One region of the Shewanella sp. Pdp11 genome, then DNA from elsewhere that is predicted to be linked to it. Evidence: predicted binding sites of a transcription regulator. Region 1 holds the regulator's gene; each other region holds the start of a gene.

Region 1 (5,378 bases):
CTGCCACATAATCGGTAATATGAATCACATCACTGCCGCCGATTTTATCGCCAGCAGCGGCACGTAGCTGCGCCTCTAAGGCCAAGTTCAACTGATAGGGCACGCTCACATGCACTTGCATCATCCGCTGCAGCACTTCGCTCGGCGCACGCTGACAGTTATCCGGCAGCCAGTCCGAGGCATTGTGAATAATGGCGCGAACTTGAGGCAGTTGAGTTAACGCATCAATTAAGGATTGCACTTGGGCATCGTCATAAAAATCGCAGGGATACAGAGTCGCACCTAAGACGTTAAGCTCATCGATGCTAGCGTAATGGCTGCGATAAGTACCAATCACCTGCTGACCTTGGGCGAGAAAATGTTTGGCTAAGGCGTAACCTATGCGTTTACCCACGCCAGTGATTATGATGGGAGATGTCATACCTATCCTTTTGAGTCGTCATTGCTCAGGCTTTAACTTGTTTGCTTAAAAATCAGCAATCAAGTTAACCTTATGAATAACCAAGATGTTACTGTACTCGTTTGAATTTAACCTAATAAAAAGCCAAATGAGACACACATTAGATTTAAATCAGCTGCGATCTAAAACCCTTTATTCTGCGTATTAGGGTAAAAGAAAACCAAGCTTAAGTGCGCAAGCCAAGAGCTTTGATCAAGTATTATGGTCAAGTCATCAGAGGTGAACCCGATGGAACTGCGGATTTTTTACGATGGAAATTGTCCATTATGTAGCGCCGAGATGCGTCAACTGAAAGCGCGCGATCCGAAAAACTTGATTGGGCTTGAAGATTTAAATGCACCCGATTTTAGCGAGCATTTCCGCCATATCGATAGAGACTACGCCAATACGATTCTCCATGGCGAAACCGCAACAGGCGAAGTGTTACTCGGGTTAGATGTCACTTGTAAAGCGTGGGCACTGACAGGTACCCGTACTTGGATCCAACTGTTACGCCTGCCCGTGATTAAAACTGTGGCCGATTGGTGCTATCTCAGATTCGCAAAACACAGATATCGCATCTCCTATCTACTAACGGGCAAAGCCCGCTGCGACGATAACTGCCAAATTCCCACCAGGCGTCGCTGATCGATTAAGTTAAATTGAGCAAGTGTAAAACTGAGGCATAAAAAAACGGAGCTCAATGGCTCCGTTTTTTAATTCGTCATAATCTAAATAGATTATCCGAAAGATTATTTAACGAAATCAACGCCTAGTTTGATATCGCCTTTCAGCGTATCTAACATAGAATCACGAGCGTTAGCTTCGAATGCACTCACTTCACCGTAAGGCAGTACTTTTTCAATACCGTTTTTGCCTAACAGCACAGGTTGTGCGAAGAATTCAGCGTGCTCACTGCCGCCGTCAACATAGGCGCATTCAACGATGTTAGCTTCGCCTTGCAGACCACGAACCAGAGACATACCGAAACGGCAAGCCGCTTGACCCATAGACAGAGTCGCACTTCCGCCACCGGCTTTAGCTTCAACCACTTCTGTACCCGCGTTTTGGATGCGAGTTGTCAGACTTGCCACTTCTTCGTCAGTGAAAGTCACGCCTTCAACTTGAGACAGTAATGGCAGAATGGTCACGCCGCTGTGGCCGCCGATCACATTCACTTTAACGTCAGCAACGTTCAGGCCTTTTAATTCGGCGATGAAAGTTTCAGAGCGGATCACGTCTAATGTCGTGATACCGAACAGACGGTTCTTATCGTAAACACCCGCTTTTTTCATCACTTCTGCAGCGATAGCAACAGTGGTGTTGACAGGGTTAGTGATAATGCCAACCAAAGCCGTAGGGCAAGTTGCCGCTACTTTTTCGATCAGGTTGCGAACGATACCCGCATTGATATTGAACAGATCTGAACGGTCCATACCAGGCTTACGCGCAACACCAGCAGAAATTAGCACAACGTCAGCACCCACAAGGGCAGGCGTTGGATCTTCACCAGCAAAACCTTTGATTTCAACAGCAGTTGGGATGTGGCTCAAGTCAACCGCAACACCCGGAGTCACCGGTGCGATATCATATAGAGACAGTTTAGAACCCGCAGGCAATTGAGTTTTTAACAGTAGGGCAAGAGCCTGGCCGATACCACCAGCAGCACCAAGTACAGCAACTTTCATAGTTATCTCCGTTATTTCTCGGATATGTGTGACATGGATCTAATTTGCGTTGGCGTCACATTACTGGAATGTCACAACAATTTCAATTATCCCTTAGTCGTGGGGCAAAAGAATTCCGGAATAACATAGAAGCAATGTAGAACAATTACTCAAATTGATATTTTTACGCCCCCAGCAAATGCTTAACCACAGAGGGTTAGTGAATTTTTATTCAACCAATCTGGTTATTTGTTGACAATTTTTCTAAAAATATTCAAAATGGGCCTGTTTTTTTGAATAACGAATAATAATATTATGCAAACGACCAAGAATCAGGATGACCTTGTTAGAATTTTTAAGTCGATTTTAAAAGAAGAGCGCTTTGGCTCTCAGAGTGAAATCGTCACCGCCTTGCAAGCTGAAGGCTTTGGTAATATTAACCAATCAAAAGTGTCACGCATGCTCAGCAAGTTCGGCGCAGTGCGGACTCGCAACGCTAAGCAAGAGATGGTGTATTGCTTACCAGCCGAATTAGGCGTACCCACTGCGGGTAGCCCACTGAAGAATTTGGTACTCGACGTCGATCATAACCAAGCGATGATCGTCGTGCGAACTAGTCCAGGTGCAGCGCAGCTGATTGCCCGTTTATTGGATTCTATCGGTAAACCAGAAGGCATTTTGGGCACAATTGCCGGTGATGACACTATCTTTATTTGTCCATCGAGCATCCAAGATATCGCCGATACCTTAGAAACCATCAAATCTTTATTCAATTACGCAGAATAAAAAAACAGGTCAGCTTGCTGACCTGTTCTATTTCATCTGTACCCATTTCAGTCCAATTTTGCGCTGATTATTTGGTCGTTGTCCCGATTACGTTACAGATTACAGCACAATATCTAACTCACTATATCTAACTCAACTGTAGCGATATCAGTAAGCCACACTGATGCGCTGATTTGCGTGAGTGCCCTGTTCGGCTTCGTCTAACATGGCTTTAGCGTAATCGGTAACAGAAATGCGGCTGCGACCATTGGCATCGGTAAAGAAGCTATCGCCACCAAGGCGATATGGACCTTCACTCTCGCCAGGATAAATCTCAGCGGCTGGGCTCACAAAGGTCCAATTAATTGCAGTTTGCGCCGCACGGAATACCTGCAAAGCTTCACCCTGAGCTAACGCCTCATCTTTATATGCAGCGGGAAAATCTGGGCTAGAAACCAAAGTCACACCCGGTGCCACTTCTAAGCTGCCTGCACCACCAACCCACAATAAACGTGGCACCTTAGCGTTGGGCAGCACATCCAGTAAATACTGAACCGTACTCGCCACTAGGCCATGATTTTGTTGTGCGCGGCCACCAACAGAGGCAATGACAACATCTACTCCAGTGAAGGGTTCTGCCACTAATGGCTGCTCTAAATCCACAGCATGCACAGCCACGTCAGTAACAGATAACTTGCTCGGATCACGCACTAACGCTGTTACTTGGTGCCCACGGCTCAATGCTTCTTTTAAAATTGCACCACCAATCCAACCTGTTGCACCTAAAATTGCGATTTTCATTTCGTTAACTCTCTCTGATGATTTACATTGAAGCCAGTTTACTTGCAGTGTTTCACGTGATAAACATCAATAAATGAGCATGATTGTTTCAGTTTGAGGTACTAATATGGATAAAATTGCCGCAATACGCAGTTTCGTCGAAGTCGCAAACTGCGGCAGCTTTACCAAAGCTGCCGAACATTTAGACCTCAGCCGCCTGCAGGTATCCCGCCATATTCAAGAAATTGAGCAATGGCTTAGTTTACGCTTACTCCACCGTACCACTCGTAGCGTCAGCCTGACCTTACAAGGCGAAGAAGCGCTGCAATTTTGCCAGCGGATCTTAAGTGAAGTTGCCGCCATGGAAAGCCGCGCCCACAGCCATAACAGTGAACTGGTGGGCAGTATTCGTATCGCCACACCGATTGGCCTTGGACAGCACAGCCTGTTCGATGTTGTCGATCGCTTTATTAAAATTCATCCTAAGGTCAACATTCAACTGGTGATGTCGGACAGTTTTGCGCAATTGGTAGATGAGCGAGTCGACGTGGCATTGCGCTATACCGAGCAGCCGGATGATAATTTGATTGCGCGGCGTTTAATGACTATAGATGCCGTGATCTGTGCTGCGCCAAGCTACCTTGATAGCAACACACCACTTGTCGAGCCGATAGATCTGCTGGCTCACAACTGCCTGATACACTCGGCGCAACAAAATTGGCCTTTCCTGAAAGAGCTGCAAGCCGAGCACGTAAAAGTTACAGGGAATCTTAGGGCTAACGATATGGGAGTGTTGGTCAGTGCGGCGCTGCGGGGACATGGCATAGTGCGTTTGCCCTGCGACTTAGCAAATCAATACCTTGCCAGCGGCCAGCTTAAAGAAGTGTTGCCCGACTTTACGACGCCAGGCCAAACCCTGTGGGCTGTGTACTTGTCCCGCAGTTATCAGCAAAATCTGGTGCGCGCCTTTATCGATTACACCGCCCAGCAATGGCAACTCGATATCAAAAAATGGATTCCCGCGCATTAGCATAAAAAAACGCACTCAGGCGTTAGCGTAAGTGCGTTTCATTGATGCTGAATCTGCTCAAATATTGAAAGCTTATTCGTCGAATTGCAGCATAAAATCCAATGCGGGGGCAAAGAAGGATGAGCCTGTCATCGCCTTGGTAAAATGCATCAAGTGATCATGGTTACCTTCGCCATCACCAAACATCATGCTATGCAGCATCTTTTCAAAATGCTCAGGCGTGCGGCAGTTAGAAATAAACATCAATCCCTGCTCTTTTAGTGAACCATAGGGCATGCTCTGGCGCAGGATTTCCATCGACTGACCATTCGCATCTTTAAGATTCACCCGCTTGATATGGCTGGTCAGTGGCTTGTCTTCTGATTCATACTCGATATTATCTTGCTTAGTGCGACCGATAATATCTTCTTGTTTTTTAACCGGTAATCGATGCCATTTACTCAAATTGTGGGCATACTTTTGCACGTGAATATAACTGCCGCCCTTAAACTCTGGATCTTCATCGCCAACCAGAGCGACTTCCTGACGGTGACGCCCCTTAGGGTTTTCGGTGCCATCGACAAAGCCGGTTAAATCGCGGCTATCCATAAATCGAAACCCACGTTCTTCATCGACTAATTCCACTAAGTCTTCAAACATTTGGCTGATTTCATTAGCGACTAAATGCAGAATATCGTAACGGTCGCAGCGGATATGC
Region 2 (5,378 bases), 570 kb from region 1:
GCCGACGCTGTGTATCTAGGACTAAAAGACGACACCAACGCCCGCTCGTTTGCAGGATTAAACTTTACCCCAGCAAAGTTGCAAGAAGCCACTGAGCTGACGCAAAAGCACGGCAAGAAAATTTTTTTGACCTTAAATACCTTTCCAAAACCCGGTGAAGAGCACCGCTGGTATCAGGCCATTGATTTAGCGGCAAAACTGGGTATGGATGCATTAATTGTCGCCGATCTTTCTTTACTCGATTATGCCCATAGGCACTATCCCAAGCTGCCACTGCATTTATCGGTGCAGGCCAGTGCGACGAATCTCGGCGCGCTGAGCTTTTATAAGGAAGCCTTTAACATCGCCAGAGTCGTGTTGCCGCGGGTGTTATCGATGAAACAAGTGCGTGACCTTGCCAAGGTCAGCCCAGTGGATTTAGAAGTGTTCGCCTTCGGTAGCCTGTGCATTATGGCCGAAGGCCGTTGCCAGCTGTCATCCTATGTAACGGGACAATCGCCCAATACTGGCGGCTCTTGTTCACCGGCAAAACACGTGCGCTGGCAGGAAGAAGGCCAGAACCGATTAACGCTGCTCAATGATGTGTTGATTGATAAGTCGGCCCTTGATGAACAGATGGGCTATCCCGTGGTATGTAAAGGCCGTTACATCACGGAAGATCAAGATTCGCCGCAGTATTTACTCGAATCACCAACCAGTTTGAATACCTTAAGCCTACTGCCAGAACTCGCTAAGGCGGGCATAGTGTCGCTAAAAATCGAAGGCCGCCAACGCAGCCCTGCCTATGTTGAGCAAGTTACGAGAGTTTGGCGCCAAGCCATAGACACCTATCGAGATAACCCCGAACTGTACTCAACAAGCCAAAACCAACCCCATTGGGAACAAGCCCTTGCAAAAGTTTCCGAGGGTCAAATCACCACACTTGGCGCCTACGAGCGTGATTGGCAATAAAGGTTAATGCCAGATTAACAAAGGATAAGTTATGCATATTTCCCTAGGCCCGCTGTTGTATTGCTGGCAAAAACAACAGGTCACTGATTTTTATCAGCAAGTCGCCGCCAGCCAAATTCCCTTAGTGTATTTAGGCGAGGCCGTTTGCAGCCGCAGACGTGAACTCAAGTGGGGCGATTATCTCGAACTGGCACAGATGCTTAAGCAGGCGGGTAAAGAAGTGGTGATATCAACGCTGGCGTTAATCGAAGCGCCATCGGAATACACTGAGCTGAAACGCCAGGTCGATAACGGCGAATTTATCGTTGAAGCGAACGATATGGCGGCAGTCTATCTCGCCAACGAGCACAAGCTGCCCTTCGTCTGCGGCGCGAGTATCAATAACTACAATCGCGCCAGTTTAGACATTTTGCAACGATTTGGGATGCAAAGGTTTGTGATGCCAGTGGAGCTATCTAAGGCTTGGTTACAACAAGTGATTCAAGAGCAGCCATCATTTGAGGTGGAAGTGCTCGGCCACGGCTATTTGCCCCTCGCCCATTCGGCGCGCTGCTTTACCGCTAGGCACAAACAACTCACCAAAGATCATTGTGAAACTGTGTGCCGTGAATACAGCAAAGGGCTACTCGCGCAAACCCAAGAGCAGCAGCCTTTACTCAGGCTCAATGGGATCCAAACCCAATCCGCTAGCTGTTTAGATTTACGCAGTGAAATAGCAACCATGGTAAAGATGGGCGTGGATGTGTTTCGGGTATCACCCAGTAGCTTTGACTGCATCACCATAGCCAATAGCTTGGTCGATGCGATTAACACGTCTGAAAATGCTCAAAACGTTGCTATTGGCAGCGATGCGAACCTAGAGACAACCCAGTGTAACGGCTATTGGTTTGGAGAAGCGGGCCTTGCTATGCATGCGACTCCCTAGCCTAACTCTTGATCTGTGCATGACTCTTGGCTGGTTCGATCTTGGTTGGAGTGTAACTGACTGAAAAGCAGCACAGTGGTCCAGCACAATAGACTCCCCAGCCCTATCCATTCCAGTAGGGCTGGCCACCACAAACTAGGACGCGGCAGCTGCAATACCATCTCCTGATAAAACGGCCTATCGCCTTCGGTCAAACCTAAATCCAATTGCGGCGCATACAGAAACGTCATCATGCTGCACAGCACAATGAGGGCTAATAACCCAGTCCAACGGCCAAAATAAGACTTGCCGAGACAGACCCAGGCTAAGTAGAAAATTGCACTTAAGCTTCCCAGATAGAAAAACCATTTCAACCCTAAAACGTGCAGGTGATACACGTTCACCGGAAATAATCCCACGCTCGCTAAGGCTAAAAAAGTGCACGCCAAACTAATAAAGAAAGGATATCCCCAAAAAGACATCACCTGCTGTAACGAAGACAAACAATAAAACACAAGACTTAAGCTGCCAAAAAACAATCCCCCGTTAAGGATCACAGCAAAAGACGAGTGACCATAAGTCCCCAATTCGCTAAGGGTATAATTTAAAAAATTAAAGCGATGGGATTCGACATCATCGAATCCTAAAACAGTCATCACAATACCGATTAGAAGCCCAAAGATCCCCAGAAAACCAAACTTAATGGCCAATGTCGAACCGCCTTTAATCTTAATCTTCTCTACTTTTGTCGTCATGAATACTTGAGTTGGATAGGAGTGATACTAACTTACATGGAAATGAGAAGATTTAAAGCGGCGGGTATCCGCTTTATGAATAATATTTTTACTTTCATCGTTATTAGCGACTATTTAGTCAACACCTAAAGCATCAGGATGCTGAGGTAGATCACTCATCTCACTGAGCAGATTTAACTGCTTGTCGCATAAAAATGTGCCGAGCAGCAAAATAGACTGAGCATCACAGTGGTAGCCGTAAAGCCTTGCTGCCCACGCCATGTAGAAAGTGTTATCACGATAGCCCGCTTAAATCGCACAAAAAACCAACTAATAGGGCTGTAAGGCTAAAGTTACTGATGTTTTTTCGTGCAGAAACAACATCTCAATCGTTTTAACTACAACACCACACAAAGAATTAACCCACCAGAAACAAGAATACTTAACACAATGTTTATAATGAGTTTTTACTTGTATCCACCCGAAAGCACCGACCTAATATCACCGACAACTTAAGTAAAATAACTATGCTGTTTTGCTGCTTATATCAAACTAACTAGCGAATCGTTTTACATAGACAAGCTAAGCGAGTAATCTTCCCCATTCTCGTTTTTGAGTTGAATTTAAATGCACCTTAATTGGCGTCAACAGCGTGTTACGTGCGGCTATTAATTCAAATTTACCATGTACGACTCGTACTTTAAGGTGTACAAAATTGGCTACTGAAAATAAAAATCGAAACATTAAGACGATACTCACCTTTATCGTCCCTTCACTGATCGGTCTGTTGTTATTTATGACCCCTATCAGTTACAACGATGCGATCACTATTCCTATCGCGATTATCTCTAAAGCACTGCAAGGCGCATTGAGCGGCGTGTTAACCCTTATAGTAACCATAATTATCGTGGTTACGGCGCTGGCCTCTTCGCTGTCAAAAGCATTTAAGCCTAAGTTTGTGGCCCAGAATCACTTCCTTAATGCCTTATTAAATGTCAGTCCATTATGGTTGGTCACACGGATCATAGGTGCAGTGTTTGTCGTACTGACCTATTTAGGCTTAGGCCCAGAGGCCATTAACTCCACAAGCACTGGTGCATTAGTCTTAAATGACTTACTGCCCGTGTTGTTTTCTGTTTTTATCTTTGCGGGTATGTTGTTGCCGCTGCTGCTGAACTTCGGTCTGCTCGAACTGTTTGGCACACTATTAACCAAAATCATGCGCCCCGTGTTCAATCTACCGGGTCGCAGCGCAATTGATTGTATGGCCTCATGGCTAGGTGATGGCAGTGTGGGAATTTTGCTGACCAGCAAACAATACGAAGCCCGTTTTTATACCCAAAGAGAAGCGGCGGTTATCGGCACAACCTTCTCGGCAGTATCGATTACCTTCAGCCTAGTCGTGATCTCGCAAGTTAAGTTAGAGCACATGTTTGTGCCCTTCTATTTGACTGTGTGTCTCGCCGGTTTTGCCGCCGCTGTGATTGTGCCTAAGCTGCCACCGCTATCGTGGAAGAAAGACAACTACATAGACGATACCCCGCGCACGCCAGATGATGAGTTGATCCCCGCGGATCGCAATGCTTTCTCTTGGGGTTTTGATAAAGCCTTAGAAAAAGCTGCCAGTGCTGGTGGTATCAAAGGCGTATTGAATGAAGGCCTTAAAAACGTTGTCGATATGGTGTTTGGCATTCTCCCTGTCGTCATGGCCATTGGTACTTTGGCGCTGATTATTGCCGAGCACACGCCGATCTTTAACTATCTGGGTATGCCGTTTATTCCATTACTCGAATTACTGCATATTCCTGAAGCGACTGAAGCCTCTAAAACAATTGTGGTGGGTTTTGCGGATATGTTTATTCCGTCGATTCTGGCCAGTTCGATTGAATCGGATATGACCCGCTTTGTAATTGCAGCACTATCTGTGACTCAATTGATCTACATGAGTGAAGTGGGTGCATTACTTATCGGCAGTAAAATCCCCGTCAATTTTGTTGAGCTCTTCATGGTATTTATTCTACGTACCTTAGTGACTCTGCCTGTTATCGCGGGTGTAGCGCATTTATTGTTCTAACATTACGCTAGTTTGGGCCTAACGTAGGTTTTAATGTAAGTCCAACAAGCGTTCCAAAAAAGGGGAGTCAGATTAACTGACTCCCCTTTTTGCACTAACTCATACACGAACTGGCTGATTTGATTATATAGCGTGACTTAATCGTACAATCTCCACTCGACAGCACACAACTCACTTTGGGACAAAAGCGTGTCAGAACCTCGGCTGCATCAGGCGAATTTCGGATAAAAATTTCTATGGCGATAACGGCGTTGTAATCGGCAAAAAATTGTTGGCTAAAATTTTGTGAGGCACGAACAAAGCCAACTGTTTTTTGTTCGCGTTTACAACTTTGTTAGCTGTGCGCTGCGCGGTCATTGTAAATGTTATCGGCTCGTTCAAAAACAGCTCTGTGTTCATTTGAACATACCGCAACTTCAGCCCAAGTAATAACGGCGTCGAAATTCCTAACAGTAGTTGCTTTAGGCCTGTATTTCGATGAGCACAACCCTACAAGATAAACTTGATTCCAAGGTAGCTCACTACTCTGTATCATTTCTTTAGCAAGAACCATCTTTTCGATTTGATTAGGGCTAAATTTTTGGTTTGCTTTGGCCTCAACCAATACGATTGATTCATCAGAAAGAACAAACACATTATCGAATGTCTGTTTCTCAAACGACTTATCTTCACGACCAATATATCCCTCTTTCGCTAAATCTCTGAATAAACATAT
Region 3 (5,378 bases), 320 kb from region 1:
TAATGAGCCCTTCGATGCCGAAAAAGGTGTGACCTTCGGCTTTATCTGGAGCGCGCTGCTCGTCTTTACCTTAGATATGGCCTATAAACGCAAAACGGCGTGAGCATTATCACGCCGATAAACACAGTGGCAGAAGCGATGACATATGATGATTACTTCTGCAACTGTGCTAAAAACTCACTCCCTTGCGGTACTGTCAGTAATAAACAGTAGCCTTTAGCCGTTGGCACTAACACTAACTGCGATTTATCTGTTATCGCCAAAAATGCCTTACCTTTTCCCTGTAGATTAAACCAGCCCAATTGAAATCCCGGCATGCCTATGCCGTTGGTTTTAAAGCTCGGAGTCAATTCTGCCTCTTGTTGCAAATCGACTTTGCGTGCCTCGGCGGGCAATAAATCCGCGCGGGATAACTGCACTTTATAGAAGGGCACATCCAAGGTAAGCTCAGTATCGGTTAACACTAACTCGGCACTATTAGACTGATAAAAGACCCAAGAAAATCCGCCCATCATCACCAGCAATATGCCTAAACTCGCTGACTTCGCTATCTTTGGCATATTTTTTAGCCATAACATCAGCAAGATACCCGCTAAACCGAGCAATAAGACGATAAAACTAAAGATAGAGGTTTGGGTTAAAGGGGCGAGTTCAAAAAATTGAGGACTCATTGGCAGTATCTCCCGTGCAGTGAAGTCTTAATCTGCCAACAAAGACATATTATGTCAATAAAAATGCCAGCGCTAATATGAGTACTAGGCTGGCATTGATTGGATTGATTTAGAACGGCTTAGAGATCGAGCGCGAGAATTTTGGAACGGCGTTGATAGTTATACAACTGCTTTTTCTTCTGTGGCAGTGCTTCAACATCTTCAATCACAAAACCATGCTCGAGGAACCAGTGAATGCTCCGAGTTGTCAGCGCAAACAAGCGTGAATAGCCGCGGTTTCTGGCCTGATTGATAATGTTCTTCAGCAGTAGGCTCCCTCTGTCGGCATCGCGATAATCGGGATGCACCACCAAACAGGCAAACTCGCCTGCATTGTCCTCTTCAAAAGGATAAAGCGCAGCGCAACCAATCACTAAACCATCACGTTCAATCAACATGAACTGTTCAATTTCAATCTCAAGCTGCTCACGACTACGACGCACCAGAATGCCTTGCTCCTCCAATGGACGAATAAGGTTCAGTACACCGCCAATATCGGCGATCGACGCACAGCGTAAACGCTCGGCACTCTCAGTCACGATTTGCGTACCTATCCCTTCGCGGGAAAACAGTTCCTGCAGTAAAGCGCCATCTTCGAGGTAGCTAACTAAGTGACAACGCGGCACACCATTGCGGCAAGCATCAATACTCGCTTTCAAGAAAGCCATAGTGCCAATGCAGGCAGAACCTTGCTCGGCCAGCTTGTTCATGATGTTTTGCGCATCGTTCGGCATCAACTCGGCAATGACATCGCCATTGCGATCGAGAATACCGTTCTGTGAGCTAAAACCGATCATCTTATCTGCTTTGAGTTTGATCGCCACCTGGGTCGCGATTTCCTCGGCGGTCAGATTAAAACTTTCACCCGTCACAGAAGCCGCAATCGGCCCCATCAACACGATGCAGTGATTATCTAACTGACGTTTTAAGCCTTGCACATCAATACGACGCACTTTGCCACTCAGGCAAAAATCCACACCATTGTCGACACCAAGAGGTTGAGCAATCACAAAGTTGCCGCTCACTAAGTTAATTTGCGCGCCTTGCATCGGCGTATTGCTTAAGCTCATAGATAAACGCGCTGTGATATCAAATTGCAGTGCACCCGCAACTTGCTTGATCACTTTGAGCGAGTCTTCATCCGTGATACGCACACCTTCGTGGTAGGCAGGTTCAATACCGTTGACGGCTAATGCAGCATCAATCTGCGGTCTAGCGCCATACACTAACACCACTTTAATCCCTAAACTGTGCAGCAGGGCGACATCATTTAAGATGGCGCGGAAGTGATTTTGAGCCAAAGCTTCACCACCCAGCATGACCACAAAAGTTTTACCTCTGTGAGCATTAACATAGGGGGCAGAGTGACGAAATCCATCAACCAGTTCAGTGGTACGCACGCGTTATTTACACCTCATTTTTAAGCTGGCAGCGTCACTATGACATGCCAGGAATGAATCGCTAACTTTCGCGTATGGTATTGCATTTTAATTCACATATAAAGAATTTATTCTCACCAAAGTGCAGCTTTTATGATTTAAAGTGCTTAGAACTGCACTATTTTATATTTTCAGCAAGTGTTCACACTTTTTTAACTTCGTAGGGGATGATTCAGCGGCTTAAGTTTGCGAGGCAATTATCTCAACTTGATGACTAACCACTAAAAAATGCGCAAAAAAAAGCCCCTTAAATAAGGGGCTTTTCTCGAAACACTAACCAAGGATTACTTGATTTTTGCTTCTTTGTAGATAACGTGCTGACGAATAACTGGATCAAATTTTTTGATTTCCATTTTTTCAGGCATGTTACGCTTGTTTTTTTCAGTTGTGTAGAAGTGACCAGTTTTAGCTGTAGAAACTAATTTGATCTTCTCACGATTACCTTTAGCTTTAGCCATGATCTATTATACCTTCTCGCCACGAGCACGAAGTTCAGCAACAACAACTTCGATACCTTTTTTGTCGATCAGACGAATACCTTTAGTAGATACACGTAACTGTACGAAACGCTTTTCTTCTTCTAACCAAAAACGGTGGTTTTGTAGGTTAGGTAAAAAACGACGACGGGTCGCGTTTTTTGCGTGCGAACGGTTGTTACCAACCATCGGCTTCTTGCCAGTAACTTGGCATACTCTTGACATGTCAATCTTCTCCAAAAACAATTTTAACGCTCGAGCATTAATGTGCCTCGTATGGCCGTCGCCCGAGGCACAAAGAGGGCGCATTTTATACACGATCACAGAGTGAAGATCAAGTGTTAGATTAATTAATCCAGCCTCGTTCTGCAAAAGAAACTATCTCTCGATCACCTACAACCATATGGTCCAACAAGGATACGTCTATGGTTGCTAACGCATTTTTTAATCGCTCAGTTATTCGTCGGTCAGCCTGACTGGGCTCGGCAATACCAGACGGATGATTATGACAAACTATAACTGCTGCGGCCTTTTTCTCCAGCACTAAGCTCACCACTTCACGTGGGTACACTGAGGCTGAGTCTATTGTGCCGCGGAATAATTCGACAAATTGAATCACTCTATGCTGGCTATCCAGCAGTAAAACTGCGAACACTTCATAGGAGCGATCGGCCAATTGTCTCATTAAATAGTCCCGAGTTAAATCGGGATTTGTTAAAACTTGACCTCTTTGCAGATTTTCCTGCGCTACACGCCGCGCTAATTCGGCAGCAGCTTGAAGCTGGGCGTATTTTACAGGTCCTACGCCCGGAAGTCGACATACCTGATTTCGAGGCGCACAAAGCAGGTTTCTGAGGCCACCAAACTCGCTAATAAGCGACCTTGCAAGGTCAACCGCATTTAATCCCGCTAAACCGTTCCGCAGTAATACCGCCAATAACTCCGCATCCGACAGCTGCCCCGCCCCTTTTTGTAACAGTTTATCTCTGGGACCTTCCCCCTCAGGCCAATCTTTAATCCCCATGCGACCTCCCTGTCATCTCACATATTTTCACTTTACTGAGTATGGACGAGATTTTTTGAACTGGGAGAGTCACTAAAATTCACCGCTTTGTGGTATCGTTGGCGGCATTATTTCTATCTCGGATGATGTCTGTGAGTCTGACAAATAAAAACGTCCTGCTGGGCATTGGCGGCGGTATTGCGGCCTATAAAAGCGCTGATTTAGTCCGCCGCTTAAAAGAGCGTGGCTGTGATGTGCGTGTGGTGATGAGCCAGAGTGCGATGGAATTTATCACCCCTCTTACGCTGCAAGCGTTATCTGGGCATCCCGTTGCCTCAAGCCTGCTCGATCCTGCGGCAGAAGCAGCCATGGGCCACATAGAACTCGCTCGTTGGGCAGATCTCGTCATCATTGCCCCTGCAACTGCAAACCTATTGGCGCGGATTAATGCCGGTATGGCCGATGAGCTGATCACCACCACGTGTCTTGCCACAGAGGCGCCCATTGCCCTGTGTCCAGCAATGAATCAGCAGATGTACCGTAATCTAGCGACGCAGGCGAATTTAACCAGCCTGGCATCCCGCGGCTTTACACTTTGGGGACCCGCCAGTGGCAGTCAAGCCTGTGGTGAAGTCGGCCCGGGTCGTATGTTAGAGCCATTAGACATAGCGGAACTGGCTACACAATTTTTTGCCACGCATGACGCCGTTGAATTTAAGCCACTCGCAGGACAGTCGGTGCTGATCACCGCAGGACCAACCCGTGAGGCGATTGATCCCGTCAGATACATTTCGAATCACAGTTCTGGAAAAATGGGCTTTGCCTTAGCCAAAGCCGCAGCAGATATGGGCGCAACGGTCACCTTAGTCTCTGGCCCAGTGAGTCTAAGCACCCCAGAAGGCGTGACCCGCATTGATGTTGAATCGGCGCAGAATATGCTCGATGCTGTGATGGATAACCTTGATAAAAAAGATATTTTTATTGGTTGCGCTGCCGTTGCTGACTATCGCATTAGCGACATTGCCACCTGTAAGATCAAAAAATCGGCAGAAGAAATGCAACTTGCGCTGGTGAGGAATCCTGATATCTTAGCCACGGTTGCGAGCTTACCTAACCGTCCTTTTGTGGTGGGATTCGCCGCAGAAACCCATGATGTAGAAGCCTACGCCCGCGATAAACTCAAACGTAAAAACTTGAATATGATCGCCGCAAACGACGTTTCCGTTGCAGGTATTGGCTTTAATGCCGATGCCAATGCCCTGCGAGTGTTCTGGCCGCAAGGTAGCCAAGATTTGCCCGCCACTGACAAACTCACGCTGGCACGGCAATTACTTTCGTTGATAGTGAAAGAAAAAACAAATACATGAAAACACCGATTGAATTAAAAATTCTCGACTCCCGTATCGGCTCAGAATTTCCTTTACCTGCCTACGCCACACCGGGCAGTGCAGGCATGGATCTTCGTGCCATGATCGACACGACTTTGACCATAGCACCGGGTGAAACCGTGCTTATTCCAACGGGGATTGCCGTTCATGTTGCCGATCCCGGGCTGGCTGCTGTGATTTTGCCGCGCTCAGGTCTTGGCCATAAACACGGTATCGTACTGGGGAATCTGGTCGGACTCATAGATTCTGATTACCAAGGCCCTCTAATGGTATCTTGCTGGAATCGTAGCGACAGTCCATTCGCCTTAGAAATTGGCGATCGTCTCGCACAACTGGTGTTTGTTCCTGTAGTACAAGCACAA

The links. The regulator ArgR, encoded in region 1, controls arginine synthesis, uptake and breakdown. The targets are predictions, from matches to a motif close to ANTGAATANNTATTCANT.
Region 2: a site for ArgR is predicted at 3,206-3,223, ahead of AYJ58_RS18735 (YjiH family protein). Genes of this name have one in related genera too.
Region 3: a site for ArgR is predicted at 2,190-2,207, ahead of argA (amino-acid N-acetyltransferase). Genes of this name have one in related genera too.

Annotation. Positions count from the first base shown of each region.
Region 1 covers NZ_CP015194.1:4,830,609-4,835,986, forward strand. Annotated here, with positions in the region: gene folM (dihydromonapterin reductase) at 1-421, opposite strand, end outside; gene AYJ58_RS21235 (thiol-disulfide oxidoreductase DCC family protein) at 689-1,087, shown strand; gene mdh (malate dehydrogenase) at 1,192-2,127, opposite strand; gene argR (transcriptional regulator ArgR) at 2,422-2,892, shown strand; gene AYJ58_RS21250 (NAD(P)-dependent oxidoreductase) at 3,040-3,672, opposite strand; gene AYJ58_RS21255 (LysR family transcriptional regulator) at 3,779-4,681, shown strand; gene AYJ58_RS21260 (Dyp-type peroxidase) at 4,754-5,378, opposite strand, start outside.
Region 2 covers NZ_CP015194.1:4,255,693-4,261,070, forward strand. Annotated here, with positions in the region: gene ubiU (ubiquinone anaerobic biosynthesis protein UbiU) at 1-951, shown strand, start outside; gene AYJ58_RS18725 (U32 family peptidase) at 983-1,876, shown strand; gene AYJ58_RS18730 (hypothetical protein) at 1,873-2,610, opposite strand; gene AYJ58_RS18735 (YjiH family protein) at 3,305-4,663, shown strand; gene AYJ58_RS18740 (hypothetical protein) at 4,998-5,378, opposite strand, start outside.
Region 3 covers NZ_CP015194.1:173,759-179,136, forward strand. Annotated here, with positions in the region: gene rarD (EamA family transporter RarD) at 1-103, shown strand, start outside; gene AYJ58_RS00815 (PH domain-containing protein) at 153-671, opposite strand; gene argA (amino-acid N-acetyltransferase) at 791-2,110, opposite strand; gene rpmG (50S ribosomal protein L33) at 2,434-2,607, opposite strand; gene rpmB (50S ribosomal protein L28) at 2,614-2,850, opposite strand; gene radC (RadC family protein) at 2,972-3,649, opposite strand; gene coaBC (bifunctional phosphopantothenoylcysteine decarboxylase/phosphopantothenate--cysteine ligase CoaBC) at 3,772-4,995, shown strand; gene dut (dUTP diphosphatase) at 4,992-5,378, shown strand, end outside.